One region of the Leuconostoc aquikimchii genome, then DNA from elsewhere that is predicted to be linked to it. Evidence: riboswitches for the same ligand, from Rfam matches in the RefSeq annotation. Region 1 holds a riboswitch; each other region holds the start of a gene.
The links. A riboswitch is a leader RNA that binds a small molecule or an ion and turns the genes downstream of it on or off. The one in region 1 is predicted to bind lysine.

Region 2: another riboswitch for lysine. It lies ahead of AB3K24_RS01705 (amino acid permease); the one in region 1 lies ahead of alr (alanine racemase).
Region 3: another riboswitch for lysine. It lies ahead of lysA (diaminopimelate decarboxylase); the one in region 1 lies ahead of alr (alanine racemase).

The regions. Positions count from the first base shown of each region.
Region 1 is NZ_JBFPER010000001.1:230,207-236,132, reverse strand. Features, by position in the region: gene alr (alanine racemase) at 1-873, opposite strand, end outside; lysine riboswitch at 950-1,118, opposite strand; gene AB3K24_RS01225 (P-loop NTPase family protein) at 1,155-1,619, opposite strand; gene AB3K24_RS01220 (2'-5' RNA ligase family protein) at 1,609-2,136, opposite strand; gene AB3K24_RS01215 (thiolase family protein) at 2,175-3,323, opposite strand; gene AB3K24_RS01210 (AMP-binding protein) at 3,320-4,612, opposite strand; gene AB3K24_RS01205 (biotin transporter BioY) at 4,629-5,165, opposite strand; gene AB3K24_RS01200 (biotin--[acetyl-CoA-carboxylase] ligase) at 5,199-5,926, opposite strand, start outside.
Region 2 is NZ_JBFPER010000001.1:336,040-341,965, forward strand. Features, by position in the region: gene trpS (tryptophan--tRNA ligase) at 1-393, shown strand, start outside; gene AB3K24_RS01695 (LCP family protein) at 466-1,653, opposite strand; gene AB3K24_RS01700 (phospholipid phosphatase) at 1,857-2,513, shown strand; lysine riboswitch at 2,531-2,699, shown strand; gene AB3K24_RS01705 (amino acid permease) at 2,783-4,222, shown strand; gene AB3K24_RS01710 (DUF1146 family protein) at 4,397-4,618, shown strand; gene mreB (rod shape-determining protein) at 4,719-5,711, shown strand; gene AB3K24_RS01720 (DUF2969 family protein) at 5,713-5,922, shown strand.
Region 3 is NZ_JBFPER010000001.1:1,273,086-1,279,011, forward strand. Features, by position in the region: gene dapA (4-hydroxy-tetrahydrodipicolinate synthase) at 1-542, opposite strand, end outside; gene AB3K24_RS06295 (N-acetyldiaminopimelate deacetylase) at 598-1,749, opposite strand; gene dapD (2,3,4,5-tetrahydropyridine-2,6-dicarboxylate N-acetyltransferase) at 1,749-2,456, opposite strand; gene lysA (diaminopimelate decarboxylase) at 2,512-3,813, opposite strand; lysine riboswitch at 3,945-4,118, opposite strand; gene AB3K24_RS06310 (hypothetical protein) at 4,177-4,512, opposite strand; gene AB3K24_RS06315 (nicotinate phosphoribosyltransferase) at 4,522-5,898, opposite strand; gene AB3K24_RS06320 (helix-turn-helix domain-containing protein) at 5,898-5,926, opposite strand, start outside.

The sequences.
Region 1 (5,926 bases):
TTTACGTAACCAACCATCACCATACCCAATTGGTACAGTGCCTATCCACTCGTCACCGCTTGTCGTGTATTTATGTGAATAACTAATGCCTTCACCAGCTGGTAATTGTTTAACAAAATTCATTTCACTACGCAGTGCCATCACCGGTTGTAAATTTTTGCCATCTGCCAACTCACCACGAGAAGGCTCAACGCCATATAATACAGTCCCAACACGAATCACGTCATGTGGTACTTCATCAGCATGATACATTGCTGCACCTGAATTAGCCACATGATAAAATTCAGGTTCTGGTAAACCATCTGTTATATCGTGCCACCGCTTAAGTTGCATATAAAAATAATCCGTCTCAACAGAATCTGATTCAGCAAAATGTGTTGATAAGCCAACATAATCAAAAATATCGTCGTGTGCTTGCAGATAGGTAATTGCTTCTGCTAGAGACTCTCGGGTACGAAATCCGATGCGCCCCATCCCCGTATCCACGCCCAACGTGATATGTAGTCGTTGCTCACCAGTTAAATACTGTACTGCTTCTTTTAACCATGCTAACGATACAACGGTGGCCATGACATGTTGCACCGCCATTAATTCAGAATATTTTGCTGGTGAAATACCTAAAATAAGAATTGGTTCAGTAATACGTTCATGTCGTAGTGCCAGCGCCTCGTCAATGATTGCAACAGCAAGCCCATAAACGCCACCTGCCACAGCCGCCTTAGAAGTTGGCACCAAACCTAATCCGTAGGCATTTGATTTGACTGCCAAAAATATTTTATCGGCACCAGATACTTTTTTAACCACCGCTATATTGTGCTTTAAAGCCTTTTTAGAAATTTCAATTCGCGTTGGTCGTGTAATTGCTTCCACCATATTTTACTCTTTTCATCTAAAATAAAAATCCGCATCTGCCAGGTGTGGCAGTCACGGATCGCAATAAAACAATCGTTTCTGTCATAGCACCCCGCAATTGCGACAGTCCATTAGTTCTTAACTAAATGGCCCAGCTTACTGATATGACAGTATCAGCGCTTCGGCTATAACCCCTTTTACCCGTTTCACAGTATCTATCAATACTCCGCGAATGACTCATGGTTATGGCAACCTCTATGATTTTCTCATTGTTTTTATTTTATTCTAATTTTTTTATTTTGTCAAACTTTGTTTTTTCGTATAATGATTACTTTTTGATTATACGGTTTTAATAGCCGATATATAACATCACGATTAGTTGTACGCCATTTATTTTGCCACTTTAAAAATAACCATAAATTTCGATACTGGTTCGGTCCGCCATGTAACCGATTACTGACCCACCTTTTTAATATATAGTATACATTTTGGTAATAAGGCAGGTCCAAAACATAAATGACATCAGCTAACGCAAAACAGTCCTGGCCTTCACGGAACTGAGCGCCTTCAATTATCCAGTCATTTTGCTGGATAACCACTTGTAGTAAAACTTGTATTTCTGATGATGTACGATGCCTATCTCCCGTTGCTTGTCGTACCCAGTTTAAATCATCTAGTGATGTCACTGGATAATGCTCAGTACTTGCTATTTTATGTGCCAAGGTTGTTTTGCCGCTACCAACTGGGCCAATAATTCTAATTTTCATCTTTTTCATCTAAAACAATCGTAGTGAAAACAGATGAATCATCGTTCTCTAATATGTGTTCGATAGCTACTTCTGTGATGGTCGCTGTTAAATCATACGTTTCATTTTTCAGTGCTATCATGAGATGCTCAGCTTGTAGTTGCGATAATCCTTGTGCAACAGTGACATGCGGTTGGTAAGGCAAATCTTCTCGATAATAAGGATTAAGAATTGGTTCAGCATATAAGGCATCATGTAGCTCAGTTAATATTTTTGATCCTTGATCAACCACTAACCAAACATAGCCATGCTCCGGATCTCCCGAAACGGCAGTCAGTCGTATGTCAAATTGTTGTTGTCTCTTAATGACATCAGTCACGACTTGAACAAGTGTTTCATCCGCCAAATCATTGTCAAAAGGGAAAACGAGTGAGATATGTGGTGCAATGTGTTGATACAAATTATCATAACAACGACGAATTTTGTTAATATCCGTCATCTGACTAAATTTAGGAAAAATCAAAACCGAACGCAACATAGTTCAACCTCACTTTTGCTATTTAGTATACCAAAAAACTACGCCCAGTGTTTGTTGCCAATCAACATGCTCATTCCCATACCACCAGCAATACATAACGTGACAATACCTAATGCTGGTCTCGATATTCGGTTCAAACTATTGAGCAACCTGGCAATTAATATCGCACCAGTTGCACCATATGGATGGCCGTATGCTAAGGCGCCACCCAATGGATTTAACTGTTGATCTTGAATATCTAATGCTTGTTGACAAAGAATTCCTTGTACGGCAAAAGCTTCATTCAGTTCCACAACATCAATATCAGTTATTGACAGTCCGTGCTTAACTAATAACTTTTGCGTTGCACTGATTGGGCCTAACAGAAATTGATCAGGTGCCAGACCCACAAACTCATAGTCCAAATAATAGCCTTGTACGGCTTCACTTGGGTCAAATTTTTTAAGTAGTACCGTGCCAGCACCATCGTTAATCGGACAACTATTGCCGGCCGTTACGACGCCTTGTTTAGAAAAAGCAGGCTTTAGTTGCGCCAATTTTTCTAAACTAGTCTCAAATCTTGGACATTGATCCTGTGTCTCTTTCATGTTTTCTGACTCAAAAGCATAAATTTCTCTATCTAATAATCCCATTTCAAAAGCTTGTTTCGCCTTTTGATGACTTCTAAAGGCATATGCATCTTGTTGTTCTCTCAAAATATGATATTTTTGACTCATATTTTCTGCTACAACACCCATATCTAAATCTAGTTGGCCTGTTGGTACCATTGGAAAACGCGCTCGCACAGCTTTAGTATCACGATCAATGATGAGATTGGCCAGTGAGGTACTTTCGATACCACCGGCTAGTACCAATGATGCTTGTCCACTCATAATCGTCTGTACGCCAGAAGCAACCGCCACTAAACCAGAAGCACACTGACTATCCACTGTGTATGCTGGGGTTGCAACTGGAAAATCTGCTGCCAACGCACAGCGGCGTGCTAAGTTGCCCCCTTGATTGGTCACATTTCCCAGAATAACTTGATCAATCTGTTCTTTTGAATAGCCAGGTAAGTCAGCTAACTGCTGTCGGATCAAGTTTTGAAATAACATTTCTGGTGTTTGCTGTGCAAAAATACCATTTATTTTACCAATCGGTAATCTTTTAGCACTCACAATACTTACTCTGGGTATTATATGATTCATGACCATCGTCCCTTCATAAAATCATTTGTTAACAAAGCTCTTGAAATTTTTTGTTGCGGTGTTTTGGGTATATCATCAACAAATATATAGCGCACCGGTGCTTTATATTTTGGCAAATAACTGGCTACATGACTGATCAATGTCGTTTCTGTCTCATTTGTGACTACCATAGCTACTATGTTTTCACCGTATACAAGGTCTGGCACACCAAAGACAATCACCCGCTTTGTCAGTTCAGATAATACGTGCTCAACTTCACTTGGATAAATTTTATTGCCACCGTGATTAATAATATCACTTTGCCGTGCCAACACATATAACCGATGATCTTGATAATACCCCACATCGTCGGTCATAACTGCTTTAATCGGATAATCATGGCAACCAACATAGCCACGGAACAGGTAAGGACTACTAATTATCAAGCGTTGTTTCTGGTCAACCTGTACGGTCACTGCCGGAAATAATTCACCAACATCATTCGGTTGCTTTTCTTGCATCATTTTTTGCCATGAAACCAGACTCGTTTCAGAAGCACCGTATAATTCGTACAAATCGTGTTTTGGATGACTGATTTGCCATTGTTTGACTAACTTATTTTGTAATTCGCCGCCACACGATACAATACCTCGTATATTAGCATTGTCTGCCCAACTCGTATCTTTTAGCCCTAAATAGGTTGGTACCGTATAAACAATTGTCGCCTTTAATAGTCGCATTGGTTGATGACGGTCAAAACAATAAAATGTTTTCCCAAGATATAAGCTCAACAATAGTGTGTGCATGCCTAAAGAAGTCGCCATTGTACTAGTCGTCATCACAATCTCATCATTTTTCATATCAAACACGTCAAAACAACGTTCAAAACCAAGTCGCCATGATTGCCAATCACGTTGATAAATTTTGGCATTGCCCGTTGTACCCGAGGTCTTACCTAAAAAAAGCATACCTACCTGTGGTTGACTATTTTTTTCGTCACTCACAGGTTCTGCGAGCCACTGCCACTGACCAGCAAGTGATTTTAACAAACTGGTCACATTTGGCACATCTTGTTCTGTCAAAATAATGGGTATAGCACCCGCTAAATGACTGGCTATAAATTCAGAAATGAACTCGCGCGTTTCTTTTGCGATTAAAACCACATATGGTGCCTTTATACAGTGTGTATCAACAATTTTCTTTGCACTATCATATAAGTTTTGGTAAGTATAAACCTGACCATTATCCATAACAGCGACACGCTGTTTGTATTTTTTTGTTAACTTCTGAAAATCAAATATTTCAGCCATTTTTTAATAGATCTTTCTAAAACGCCAATGACGTCCGTGTTTGTACTTTTCTGACTGCCAACGCAACGATCACAACAATCGTAATTTTCAAAGCGCTCGATAGCACAAACGGTGTCATTCCAGCTGCAATACCTGCTGCAATGGACATATGCATACTCATAATTAACCAAATCGTACCTATCGTTAAGTTAACCACTGAAGCTAAAATATTTGTCACAATTAATCCCCACACATTGGCCCATTTTTTAAAAGATAGACCGATAATTGGTGCGAACAGCAGAAATGACCATAAATAACCAGCTGTTGGTCCGGCTAAAAAAACAAAACCACCTTTGAAACCAGCAAATACTGGCAATCCAAAAGCGCCCAGTAATAAATACAATCCAATAGCTGTTAAACTCACACGCGTTGAAGACACCGAGGCTACCAAAGCAACAATAAGTGTTTGTAAAGTCATTGGAATTGGTCCAATATTAATCGCTAATGGTCCGACAGCAAGTAATAATGCTGTTAGTACCGCAGTAATAGCGATACGCTGTGTATTTGAATTCATTTTTTCTCCAATTTTTTTATTATACGTTGACAATTAACCCTGATAAACATCATTTGGTAATTGTACTTTCAATACTTCGCCCGAATTAATAATCTTAATATCATCACCCGTATCTACCAGCAATTGTCCTTGTTCATCAATTGCTTTAGCTACGCCCGTTACGAGTTCTTTGCCATATTTAACTGTTATAGTCCGACCTATAACAATATTACGCTTACGATATGCTGTCAGAAATGATCCGTCAGTGTATTCCGCATATAGTTTGACAAATTCATCGCATAACGCAGCGACAATTGTATTACGCGATACTGTCAATTCTGTCACCATACCACCAACTTTATTTTCTAGCGTGGCATCTAAATTTTTAGGCCGTTGTAAATTCAACCCAATACCTACAACAATTGCTGACACTTGTTGACTTTCGAAATCCATCACCGCTTCAGTTAAAATGCCACCAACTTTACGGTTTTTAAATAACAAATCATTAACCCATTTAAAGTCCAATTCAATACCAATCGTCTTCTTGATAGCTCGCGACACTGCAACAGCAGTCCCTGTTGTCAGTAAACCAGGCAATACTAGTGTTCCTATTGGCAACGGTAAAGCAAACGATATATACAAACCAGTGTCTGCTGGTGAGACAAAAGTACGACCTAAACGCCCACGACCACCAGTTTGTTGGTTAGCAACAATCATAGTAGGTACCGTCACATCGCCACGGGCCAACATTTTTTTTGCATAGGTATTTGTTGAATCAACTG
Region 2 (5,926 bases), 110 kb from region 1:
GGTATTTATATTTCAGATGACACCGATATTATGGCCAAAAAAGTGAAAGCGATGTACACAGATCCACTGCATATTAACATTTCCGATCCAGGGCATGTCGAGGGTAATATTGTTTTTACCTATTTGGATATTTTTGACACGGATAAGCAACGTGTGCAAGATTTGAAAGATCAGTACACAGCAGGCGGATTGGGTGACATGAAGCTTAAAAAGCATCTGATTGAAGTTATGGAAGCTGAAATGGCACCTATTCGGGCACGCCGTCAAAATTATGCGCAAGATATTCCCGCAGTTTTGCGTATGTTACAAGAAGGTTCTAATCACGCCAATGTGATTGCTGAGGAAACGATGAAGGATGTCCGTCATGCGATGGGTATAGATTATTTTGGCTAGTAGTTAAATTAAAAAAATATAGCACAACGACAGGGTCGTTGTGCTATATTTTTTGTTACTGACTTGTAGTTATTATTGTGTATTAGTCGTGTCATCGAGAGTACTAGTACTTGTTGGCGTGCTATTGTCACCAACTGGGCGTAACGATGTGGCAATCGTTGATAAGTCAGCAGGTATTGTACCACCATATGGGCGACCGGTTTGTTTATGTGTTAAATTTAAGGTTTTACGTATGAGATTAGTTGTGCGCTGTTTCTCTTTTTGAGGGATAACTTCATAGGACACGTTATTACCTTCAGAATCAGGGTAACTTGTACTAACACCCTGCATGTGCTCGGTGACAATATTATTTTTGGCTTTGATATATTTGCTAGCCATTGTTGTCATGTCGCCAAAAGTTAAATCAGTACGGACATTACTTGATATAGTTGCCATAAACTTTTCATTTAACAAGGTTGAAACATTGGCTGATTTTTTAATCAAACCTTCCAGTACTAAACGTTGACGTTTTTGACGGCCATAGTCGCCTTCAGGATCATCATAACGCATCCGAGAAAAGGCCAGCGCCGCATCACCGTTCATTTTTGTTTTTGATGCAGACCAAGTTTCACCGTTATCATCAGAATGTTCAAATTTGTTGCTATCTTTATGAAAACGGTAAAGATTGGGACCATAATCATGTGCAGTTTCTTGGCTATAAGTGAAATCAAGTGGTGAGTCCACTGAGATACCACCAACTTGATCAACCATGTTGGCTAAGCCCCCCATATTGACCAAAGCATAGAAATCAATGGGGATGTTTAGAAAAGCTTCAACAGTTTTGATTGAGGTTGCTGTTGAGCCGTAAGCGTAAGCCGCGTTAAGTTTTTGAGGGAAAGTATCCTCATAGCCAATAATGGATACCATGGCATCACGAGGTAAGGAAACCATTGTCGTCTTTTTTGTGTCTGGATTAATCAAGAGGAGCATCATCGAGTCTGTACGACCACGATAGGTGCGGCCAAGTTCACCAGTGTCTGTACCATATAATAAGATTGAAATGGGACGGCCACTTTTTACAACATTGGATACATTACGGGATTTAGTTAAACCTGCACCAGCGTAAGATTTGGCAACAACACCTTTTGCGCTATTAATTGTTCGCCATACAAAGAAGCTACCGATAATTACTAGTATCGCAATTAAAAAAAGAATAATGTTGCGTACTTTATGATTAGGGCTTTGATGACGTTTTAAACGTGAGTTTGGTTTAGGTTCCATGATGGTAGCGCTCCTGATATTTAGTATGGCGTAGTTAAATGAATGAGGATAGGGTATGGATACTAATTAAAAATCATATCTTACTATGATACGATACAGAGATAAAGACAATATTAAATTATAACAAAAATTAATCATTTTAAAAGACAACATTGTATATAATGGTACAATTATCGTGGTAAATAAACAAGAGAGTTAATAAAATGTTAATACAGCCTGATAAACTAAGAAAATTATTCATAGCCATATTTAGTGTACTGTTTTTATTGTTGGCTATTCAAGTGCGCTTTGATATGCTATTTATGCATGTTATTGATAATGGTGCAGCATTGGTCATTCAAAACTTAATACCACGTGGTTTACAAGTTTGGATTACTTTTGGTGGCATATTTGTGCACTATTGGATTGTGATACTAGCGATGGCGATTATTTTTAGTTTGCTTTATTTTATGAATTATAAGATTGCTATGTGGTGGTTTATTGTGACACAATTATTGGCCATGATATTTGCATTAGCCATGTCATTTATTCTGCAAATTCATTGGTCAGCTGGGCCTAAATTGGGGCCAACCATCCCTAATTTACTATTGTTATGGTGGCTACAATTGTTAGCAATTGCGGCGGTGGTTATTATGCCACGTTTTGTCAAAAATCGTAGGATACGTCAGGGATTGACGCTGCTTGTTATTATACTTTGGGGGCTGATGCTCATGGCATGCATGCAGCGCCACGATATGCCGTTTTCAAGTGGATTAGGGTCATTATTTTTCGGCTATTTCTGGTGGCAATTTAGTGAGTATTACTATCGAAAACGCGCAAAGCATTGGCAACGCGTATTAGAAATTGACACGTTAATTTAAAAATGATATGATATTCAAGTTATCAAAGAGGTTGCAGCCAACATGAGTCACGTGAATGAGTCCGCCGAGGATGTTGAATTGACGTAAAAGGGAAGGTTGCCGAAGTATCATTCTTGGCAGAATAATATTGGGCTAATAATTAATAATTGTTAGACTGTCACGGCAACGTGATGTGCTTTGGAAAGTTGATTAAACGATGACTTTTTGAACCTCTTTCTATATATTTTAGAAAGGGGCTTTTTATTTGCCCCGAATAGGGAGAAATTTTTATGAATGAGCAACAAGGTGGGATGAAACGTAATTTAAAAACCCGTCATGTATCTATGATTGCTTTAGGCGGTTCAATAGGGACAGGACTTTTTGTTGCTTCAGGAGCAACGGTAGCTCAGGCAGGGCCCTTTGGCGCAATTGTAGCTTACTTGGCAATTGGGGTCATGGTGTATTTTTTGATGACCAGCTTGGGTGAAATGGCAACTTATGCGCCAACCTCTGGTTCATTTTCTGATTATGCTGGTAAGTATGTTGATCCTGCTTTAGGTTTTGCCATGGGATGGAACTATTGGTTTAACTGGGCAATTACACTGGCAGTCGATATTGTGGCAGTCGGACTCGTATCCAAGTTTTGGTTTCCTAATACACCGGGATGGATTTTTTCAGCCGTTGCTTTAGTGTTTATCTTTTTAATTAATTTGTTCTCAGTAGGCGCATTTGGTGAGGCAGAGTTTTGGCTATCACTGATTAAAGTGATAACGATTATTGCTTTCCTTATTGTTGGATTGGCTACAATTTTTGGTGTGATTCATTCTGATGTGAATGTCATGAAAAACTTATCCGTTGGCAATCATGGATTTGTTGGCGGACCACAAGCAATTTTATCAGTCTTTGTGGTTGCTGGCTTTTCGTTTCAAGGCACAGAGTTAATAGGTATTACAGCTGGTGAGGCTGAAGATCCTGATAAGTCAGTTCCAAAGGCAATTAATCAAGTATTTTGGCGTATTTTATTGTTCTATATTTTAGCAATTTTTGTTATTTCAGCATTGGTTTATTACCGTGATCCACGTTTGTTAAGTTCTTCTACAGAAAATATTGCGGTGTCACCTTTTACAATTGTTTTCAAAAATGCTGGTATTGCATTTGCGGCAAGTTTAATGAACGCAGTGATTTTAACGTCGATTGTTTCATCGGCAAATTCTGGTTCTTACGCGTCGACACGTATGCTTTATGCTATGGCACGTAAAGGCGAAGCACCTAAAATATTTGCTAAGTTATCTACGCGTGGTGTGCCAGTTGCAGCCTTGGTTTTGACAACGATTATTGGTTTGTTGGCTTTCATTTCTAATACTAAAGGTGGGTCAGTTGCCTATACGTGGTTAGTGAATGCTTCCGGTTTGACAGGCTTTATTGCTTGGGTTGGTATTGCCATTTCGCATTACCGTTTCCGACGTGCCTATCTTGCGCAAGGCAAAAAACTGAGCGACCTTAAATATAAAGCAAAATGGTTTCCTTTTGGACCAATATTTGCTTTAATTATTTCTATGGGTGTGATTATTGGTCAAGATCCTGAAAGTTTCACAAATTTAAATTGGGAAAAAATAGGTGTCACTTATTTGTCGGTACCACTGTTTATTATTTTGTTTGTGGCCTATAAAATTCGTTATAAAACAAAAAAAATCAAATTAGAAGATGTTGATTTAACACAACATCGATAAAAAATATAGAAACCAGTATATTAGCTAAAATAGCTGATATACTGGTTTTTATTAGAAATAAAATAAAAATTTAGGGGATAAGTTACAAAAAGCACGAACTTATTGATATAATAAAATCATTATATTATCGCAATAAAAACGTTTAATAATTTAAAAAGAAAGGCCAATTATACTATGAGTCCTATATTTATGTTAAGTATTAACTTACTTGCCGTGTATTTTGTCTTTTGGTTGATTAGGCCAATTAATTTTGCAAAATTTATGCCATATACACCAACCCAAGCGGCTTTTTTGAAAATTGTTGTGGCAATTGTGTTTGGTTATTTGTTAGCAAGTTTTTTCATTACAATAACCAATTGGGTGGTAGCAATGCCAAGTGCGGTGTTTGGAAAGTAGACAAAAAGCCACTAATAATTATGGTATAATTGATTAGATTATGTAGACAGGTCGGCACGTTAGTGCCCATTTATAAAAATAATAAATTTGGAGAATAAACATGGCAAAAGATATTGGCATTGATTTGGGAACAGCCAATGTTCTCATTTATGTAGAAGGTAAAGGGATTGTATTAAATGAGCCTTCAGTTGTGGCGGTTGACGACAAAACAGACCGCGTGTTAGCTGTTGGTTCAGAAGCTTATCGCATGGTTGGTCGCACACCAGGAAATATTCGTGCCGTACGGCCATTGAAAGATGGTGTCATTTCAGATTTTGACGTCACAGAAGCGATGTTGACATATTTTGTGGATAAACTTAATGTGAAAGGCTTTATGTCAAAGCCAAACATTATGATTTGTGCCCCAACCAACATTACTGAAATTGAACGTAAAGCGATTATTCAAGCTGCTGAAAAAGCAGGTGGTGCCAAGGTGTATTTGGAATATGAGCCTAAGGTTGCGGCGGTTGGTGCAGGTTTAGATATTTTTAAGCCAATTGGATCGATGGTTATTGATATGGGTGGTGGTACATCTGATATTGCGGTTTTGTCATTGGGAGACATTGTTGTTTCTGAGTCGATTCGTGTGGCTGGTGACAAAATGAATTTCGACATTGTCGGTTATTTAAAAAAGCATCATAATTTGATTGTTGGTGAACGGACAGCAGAAACAATCAAAATTCAAATTGGTTCTGCTTTACCTGTTGATGAGCCTTTGACTATGGAAGTTCGCGGTCGTGATAATTTTGAAGGCATGCCAAAAACAATCACTATTCATTCCAATGAAGTTGAAGAAGCTCTTCATGATACACTGCAACAAATTGTTCGCGCGGCACATTCAGTTTTGTCAAAGTTGCCACCCGAATTAGCGTCAGATATTATTGATCGTGGTATCATGTTAACAGGTGGTGGGGCTCTGCTTCATGGGATGGATCAACTATTATCTGATGCATTAGAAGTACCAGTTGTTGTTTCCGATTCACCGTTAGATAATGTGGCCAAAGGGGCAGGGGCTCTGCTTGAACACATGAAATCAAATCGAAAAGGGTTATAAAATGCGTAAAAAGAATCAGAATTTTAACGTGGACCTTGTTGCTATCGACAATCAAACGCAAGTGATGATCGATAGCAAACAAGTCGGTTATATTGAAAAAGCAGAGCGCGGTTTTGTAGGCTATTTTGGCCAACAAGCAGTTGTTAATCAAGCCAAAACGCAAGATGAAGCCCTACAGGCTATTTTAGCTAGTTTTAACTTATACCAGTAATAAT
Region 3 (5,926 bases), 1.0 Mb from region 1:
GCCTGCGTACGTTCAATTTCAGCACCTATAAACTCTGCTGAAGTTGTCTCTTTGACTGCATTAATATTAGTGTGTTGTGCCAATGTCACAACACTATCAACAGTCAAGCCAACTGCTGAACGGCCTGGAATATTATACAACATCACTGGCTTAGTTGCTGCATCTGCTATTGCTGTAAAGTGTGCAATCATGCCACTTTGACTTGGCTTATTGTAGTATGGCGTCACTGCTAAAATGCCATCAACGTGCGCAATAGCACTCAATTCACGGGCATTTTTGATAGATTCTGCTGTATTGTTTGTGCCAGCATTAGCTATTAACAACACCTTGTCCCCAACATAATCGGCAATATATTGCGTCAAAGCTAACTTTTCGTCATGTGTCAATGTTGGTGATTCACCAGTTGTGCCAGCAATTACAAGTCCCTGAGTGCCATGCGTTAGCAAGTAATCAATTACCTGTTTGAGCGCTGAATAGTCGATCTCATTTGCTTCATCAAAAGGCGTAATAATAGCCGTAATTAAATTAATATTTTCATACATCGCTTTTTCCCCTGAACTCTACTTCATTTGTTTCACTGCAACAATTGCATTTACTCTACTGATCCATTCGCCATGCCATAAAATTCTTCAATGCTGTAAAACCAGGCAATAAGGCGCCCTCGTCTATCGTTAATTTAGGACTGTGTAATGCGTGTTCATCATTGACGCCTAACCACAACATGACCCCTGGAATTTGTTGTAACAAGTACCCAAAATCTTCCCCAGTCATCGCTGGTTGTGCAATTTCAAAAGCAATATCATCACGTGATTTCATAAATTCAATTAACTGTCTTGCTAACTCTGGATTATTTTCAACTGGTAAATAACTGCCACTTTCTAGCACAACATCAATTGTTATATCATTAGCCAATGCAACGCCTGCAGCAATCTGACGAATACGGGTTAACATAATTTCCAAATCAGCGCGTGTCATACTACGTACTGTACCTTCCAAATGGACATTATCAGGAATCACATTGTTAGCTTGTCCACCATTAATGACCCCAATACTCACCACGCCACCTTTAATTGGATCAACTGCACGCGAAACGACCGTCTGCAACTGCATAATTAATTCTGCTGCCGCCACAATAGGATCCTTAACTAAATGTGGATAAGCTGCGTGCCCACCTTGACCATGAATATCAATTACTAATTCAGCCGTGCCCGCAAATAAAGTGCCAACTAGTGTACTTAAAGTCCCTGCTGGTAAATCTGGTTGATCATGAATGCCATAAAACTCATCTGGTCGCCATTCACCTTCAAAAATCCCTAAATCATACGCCAGTTTACCACCGCTTTTAGCTTCTTCGGCCGGCTGAAAGAACACAATAAAATTATCCTTAGGTTGATGTTGACTAAAGTATTGCACCATTCCCAATGCCAAACTCATATGTACATCATGTCCACAAGCGTGCATAATACCAGCATGGGTTGACTGAAATGATAAACCAGTTTGCTCTACAATTGGTAATGCATCAATATCTGATCGATAACCAATTGTTCGCTTTGGGTCACTCCCTTGAAAACGGACCAAAATAGCCGTTGGTAGTTCTGCAACTGTACGAATAGTCATCGTATCGTTTTGCCAATTGGTTATTTTGTTCATTAAGTAATCATGTGTTTGAAACTCAGCCAACGCAAGTTCTGGAATTAAATGCAAATCCCGCCGATACTGTTGTAAATTTTCAAAAGTTACTTCAGCCATTATAATTCTCGTAAGGCGTCAATTAAGGCAGTCTTTTGTTGTGTTTGTGAATCAATTTTCTTAATTACCTTGGCCGGTACCCCCGCCACGACAGTATTAGCTGGTACATCTTTCGTCACAATGGCACCAGCTGCAACGACTGCGCCATCGCCAACTTGAACACCCTCTATGACCACAGCATTGGCCCCAACCAAAACATTATTGCCAATACGGACTGGTTGCGCAGAAGCTGGTTCGATAACCCCTGCCAAAACAGCGCCCGCACCAATATGTGAATTCGTGCCAACAATCGCACGACCACCAAGTATTGCACCCATATCAACCATCGTGCCCGCACCAATTTCAGCACCAATATTAATGACTGCGCCAAGCATAATAACAGCATTATCGCCAATTTCAACTTGTTCACGAATAATAGCACCAGGCTCAATGCGGGCATTAATGTGCAACTTATCCAGCAGAGGTACAGCTGAGTTGCGTGCCTCATTTTCAATATAAACACTTTCACTAGGTAAATTAGCAATCAATGGTTGCACGTCAGACCAGTCACCAATTAATTGACCAAATGAGACACCACCAAATTGTTGCACATTAGCTGGAATTTCACCATCTAAAACACCTTTATAAGTGACTTTTACAGGTGTCACTTTTTTAGCATTGGCAATAAAGTTAATTAGTCGTTGTGCGTCACTTTGTATTTCTGTCATGAGTATTTAGTTCCCTTTTGTTTGTTTTAGTTTTGTTGTCCTATAAGCGTATAGCTTATGATTTATCACTTTTTTCTAACATGTAATCTTGATCCAAGGCTGTTAAGTTCGCATACGTTTCACGCGCAACAACTAATTGATGTTTGCCGTTTTCAACAAATACAACAGCCGGTCTTGGATTGCGATTGTAATTTGATGCCATAGCATATCCGTAAGCCCCAGTTGCCAAAACAGATAAAATATCGCCCGGTTGTGTTTTGGGTAGCGCTTGTTGCCAAACTAAAACATCCCCTGATTCACAATATTTACCTGCCACACGCACAACTTCTTGAGTTGCTGCGTTCGGATTATTAGCCAAAACAGCCTCGTAATTTGCCTGATACAACGCTGGTCGAATATTGTCTCCCATACCACCGTCAACTGCTAAATAGTGACGCAAATCAGGAATATCTTTCCGCGAACCAATCGTATAAAGCGTTTGCCCTGCTGAGCCAACAATTGAACGCCCAGGTTCAATCCAAATTTCCGGCATTTTCCAATCGTACTCGGCTGCTTTACCCTTCAAAGTACGAATAATGGCATCTGCATATTCACTTTCAGGTAAGGGTTGATCTTCTGCCGTATAACGAATACCAAACCCACCGCCAACATTGATAACAGCTGGTTGAAATCCCCAACTTTGTGCTGTTTCTGCTAGTAGTGCCGCATTTTTTTCAAAGCCAGTCACATCAAAAATTTGTGAGCCAATATGTGCATGGAGTCCACGTAAATTAAAATTTTCATCCTGTTTAGCAATATCATAAGCTGCTTTAGCTTGCCCAGTTAGCAAATCAAACCCAAATTTAGAATCTTGTTGCCCAGTACTGATAAACTCGTGTGTGTGGGCTGATATGCCTGGTGAAATTCGCAGTAGTATGTCTTGTTTCACCTTATTTTCAGCAGCAATTTCTGACAATAATTGTAATTCTAAGAAATTATCGACAATAATTGTCCCTACACCCTGGGTAACCGCCATCGTGAGCTCATCCCAACTTTTATTGTTACCATTAAAGCTTAAATGTTTAGGATCAAATCCAGCTGCTAATGCCGTAGAAAGTTCACCACCAGAGACAATATCAGCATGAATGCCTTCTTGCTGTGCCACTTGATAAATGGCTTTGGTAGCAAACGCTTTAGAGGCATAACTCACAACATAAGGCACATTTTCTTTTTCAAAAATCGCCTTAAAATCACGCATAGTTTGACGAATTTTAGTGACATCGTATACATATAATGGCGTCCCATAAGTTTGTGCTAAATCAATCGTGTCAACAGTGTCAATTGTTAAATGTTGCGCTGTATTTGTTGGATAACTCATATACTCTCCTAAGTCCTATTTGTGCCATTTAACTGTACACAAACTAACTACTTCCCCTTGATTTCACATAAAAAAGCCTTTTGTTCGAGACTAGGTCACGGACAAAAGGCTTTTGTGTTTAGCAATTTTGACTGTTCCATAGCTCACCGTTATGACTAACGACAGTCTAATAGTTATTAGCTATTAGCCCAACAACCGTTCATTTATTGTGAACGCTCATTTCGGCGATATCCCCTTTGACTTATTTAACCTGTTAAAACAGCTCAGATAAGCGACTTATGTCAACCGCAACCTCTATGTGAAATTAAATTTTTATGTTGTAGTAATCATAACTTACTGACTAAAAAATGTCAAACTTTTAATCTAGTATTCTGTATCAATAAAAGTTAGACCAAGTTCTTTACCATACCGCCGAATCGTTGACTCTGCCAAGTTCATTTCAAACGACAAATCAATGTAGCTTGTCATGCCAGCATTAAACAAGGCAGCTACTTGAACTTTACGCTCATCTTTACCAATGGCCGACTCGGTTCCAAGCGCCCGAACACCATGCCCCACAATATCATTTGCAAGTTCACTGTCTGGTTTTTTATCCCGTTTTTCACGATCACGATAAGCCTGTGCAGCAGACTTGACATCAAGCATCGTCACTTTGATGTCGTCAGTTAATTCAGATTTTTTTCTAAACTGATAATTCATATCACTACCTCAAAAAAGTGTGCGATTGATAATCTCATTGCCATTAACAGGCAATGTCACACCATTCTCATATACTGTTTCTAGTAAGTCTTGCCCAGTCTCATGTTGAGAAACTGTTACTATCTTATTATCACGTAAAATAACTTTTAGTAGACCCGCTTTTGATGTTTTAGTCACATCAGTTTTAGGCTTTTTTTGAATATTAATTTTATCACCAGCGGCATTTTCAGCATAAGCTGCTTTAATTGCAAAGCGTTCAGTGTCACGTGTGAAGCCTTCTTGTAACAAACCACCGCCAGAGCCAACCACTAAGTTGTCTGTAGACCAACCAGCTTGCATGATTACTTCGTAGAGCGACACAATCGTATCTGCTTTCATGCCATCTCCCTGAATAACCCCGACGTTATGTTGCAACACCTGATAGCCTTTATCATTGGTCGTTGTCCCAAAAATATCTGCTAATAAAGCTAATACTTGTAAATCAATCGTTTCTGGATCACCAGAATCAGGACGTAAAACAATGCGTCCTGTACGTTTGATAATACGATCTTTAATTTCTGGTGAACCAATAACTTTTTCAATAAAATGCAACGCATCATATGAGTCAATCACAAGCGACAAAATAGCATTATCTGGGGCACGATCTAGTTGCGCATTGACATAATCAAGCTCGCCTTGACCAGCACCATAAGCAGTTGCTACTGAATGCTCAGTCGCCCAAACTGACAAAGCACGGCCAGCAACACCATAGATGTCGTTAAAATACTGTGATGCTGCCATGTTATCAGATCCCTGAAAGTGTAATAAATGCGCAGCGCCGCCACGTTTACCAGTTTCAAGTGATGTCGCACCACGCAAACCAAAATCGTTAACAGCTAGTGTAATTCCAGCTGGTGTGCCTGATTTTTCAAACAATGGTACCAAGCGTTTTTTAATATATAAGGAATTAGTTGCAATTGTCGTTGGGTACCAAACGTGCATGAGCACAACCTCCAACGCATTCAAACTCGTTGCAAACCAATCAGCTGTTGACTCAATTGTGAATAAAGCATTACCGGTTGGCACTTCAAGTCCTTCAGGCAATGCTTTAATTTTAACTGGAAAATAGCCTAAATCGCGCACCTTTTCCCAAACTGTACGATTAAAATAAGTTGACGTGTTAAATGTCATTTTAGACACTTGCTCGGCTTCATCAATCATAGCATCTGTAATCGGGCTATGAAAATAGTCATGTAAAATCATAGACAATCCAAACCAACTGACTGTATCAAAACGACCACCCACACGTGCTTCGCCATAAGAATAGAGTTTCGTAATGTTTGTTGGATACTGTAAATGGTGCGTTAACTTGTAAGCATCTGTTGCTAGAATCAAATTCTCCGTCATTAACTTATCTCCGGCAAGTCCGTTGTAA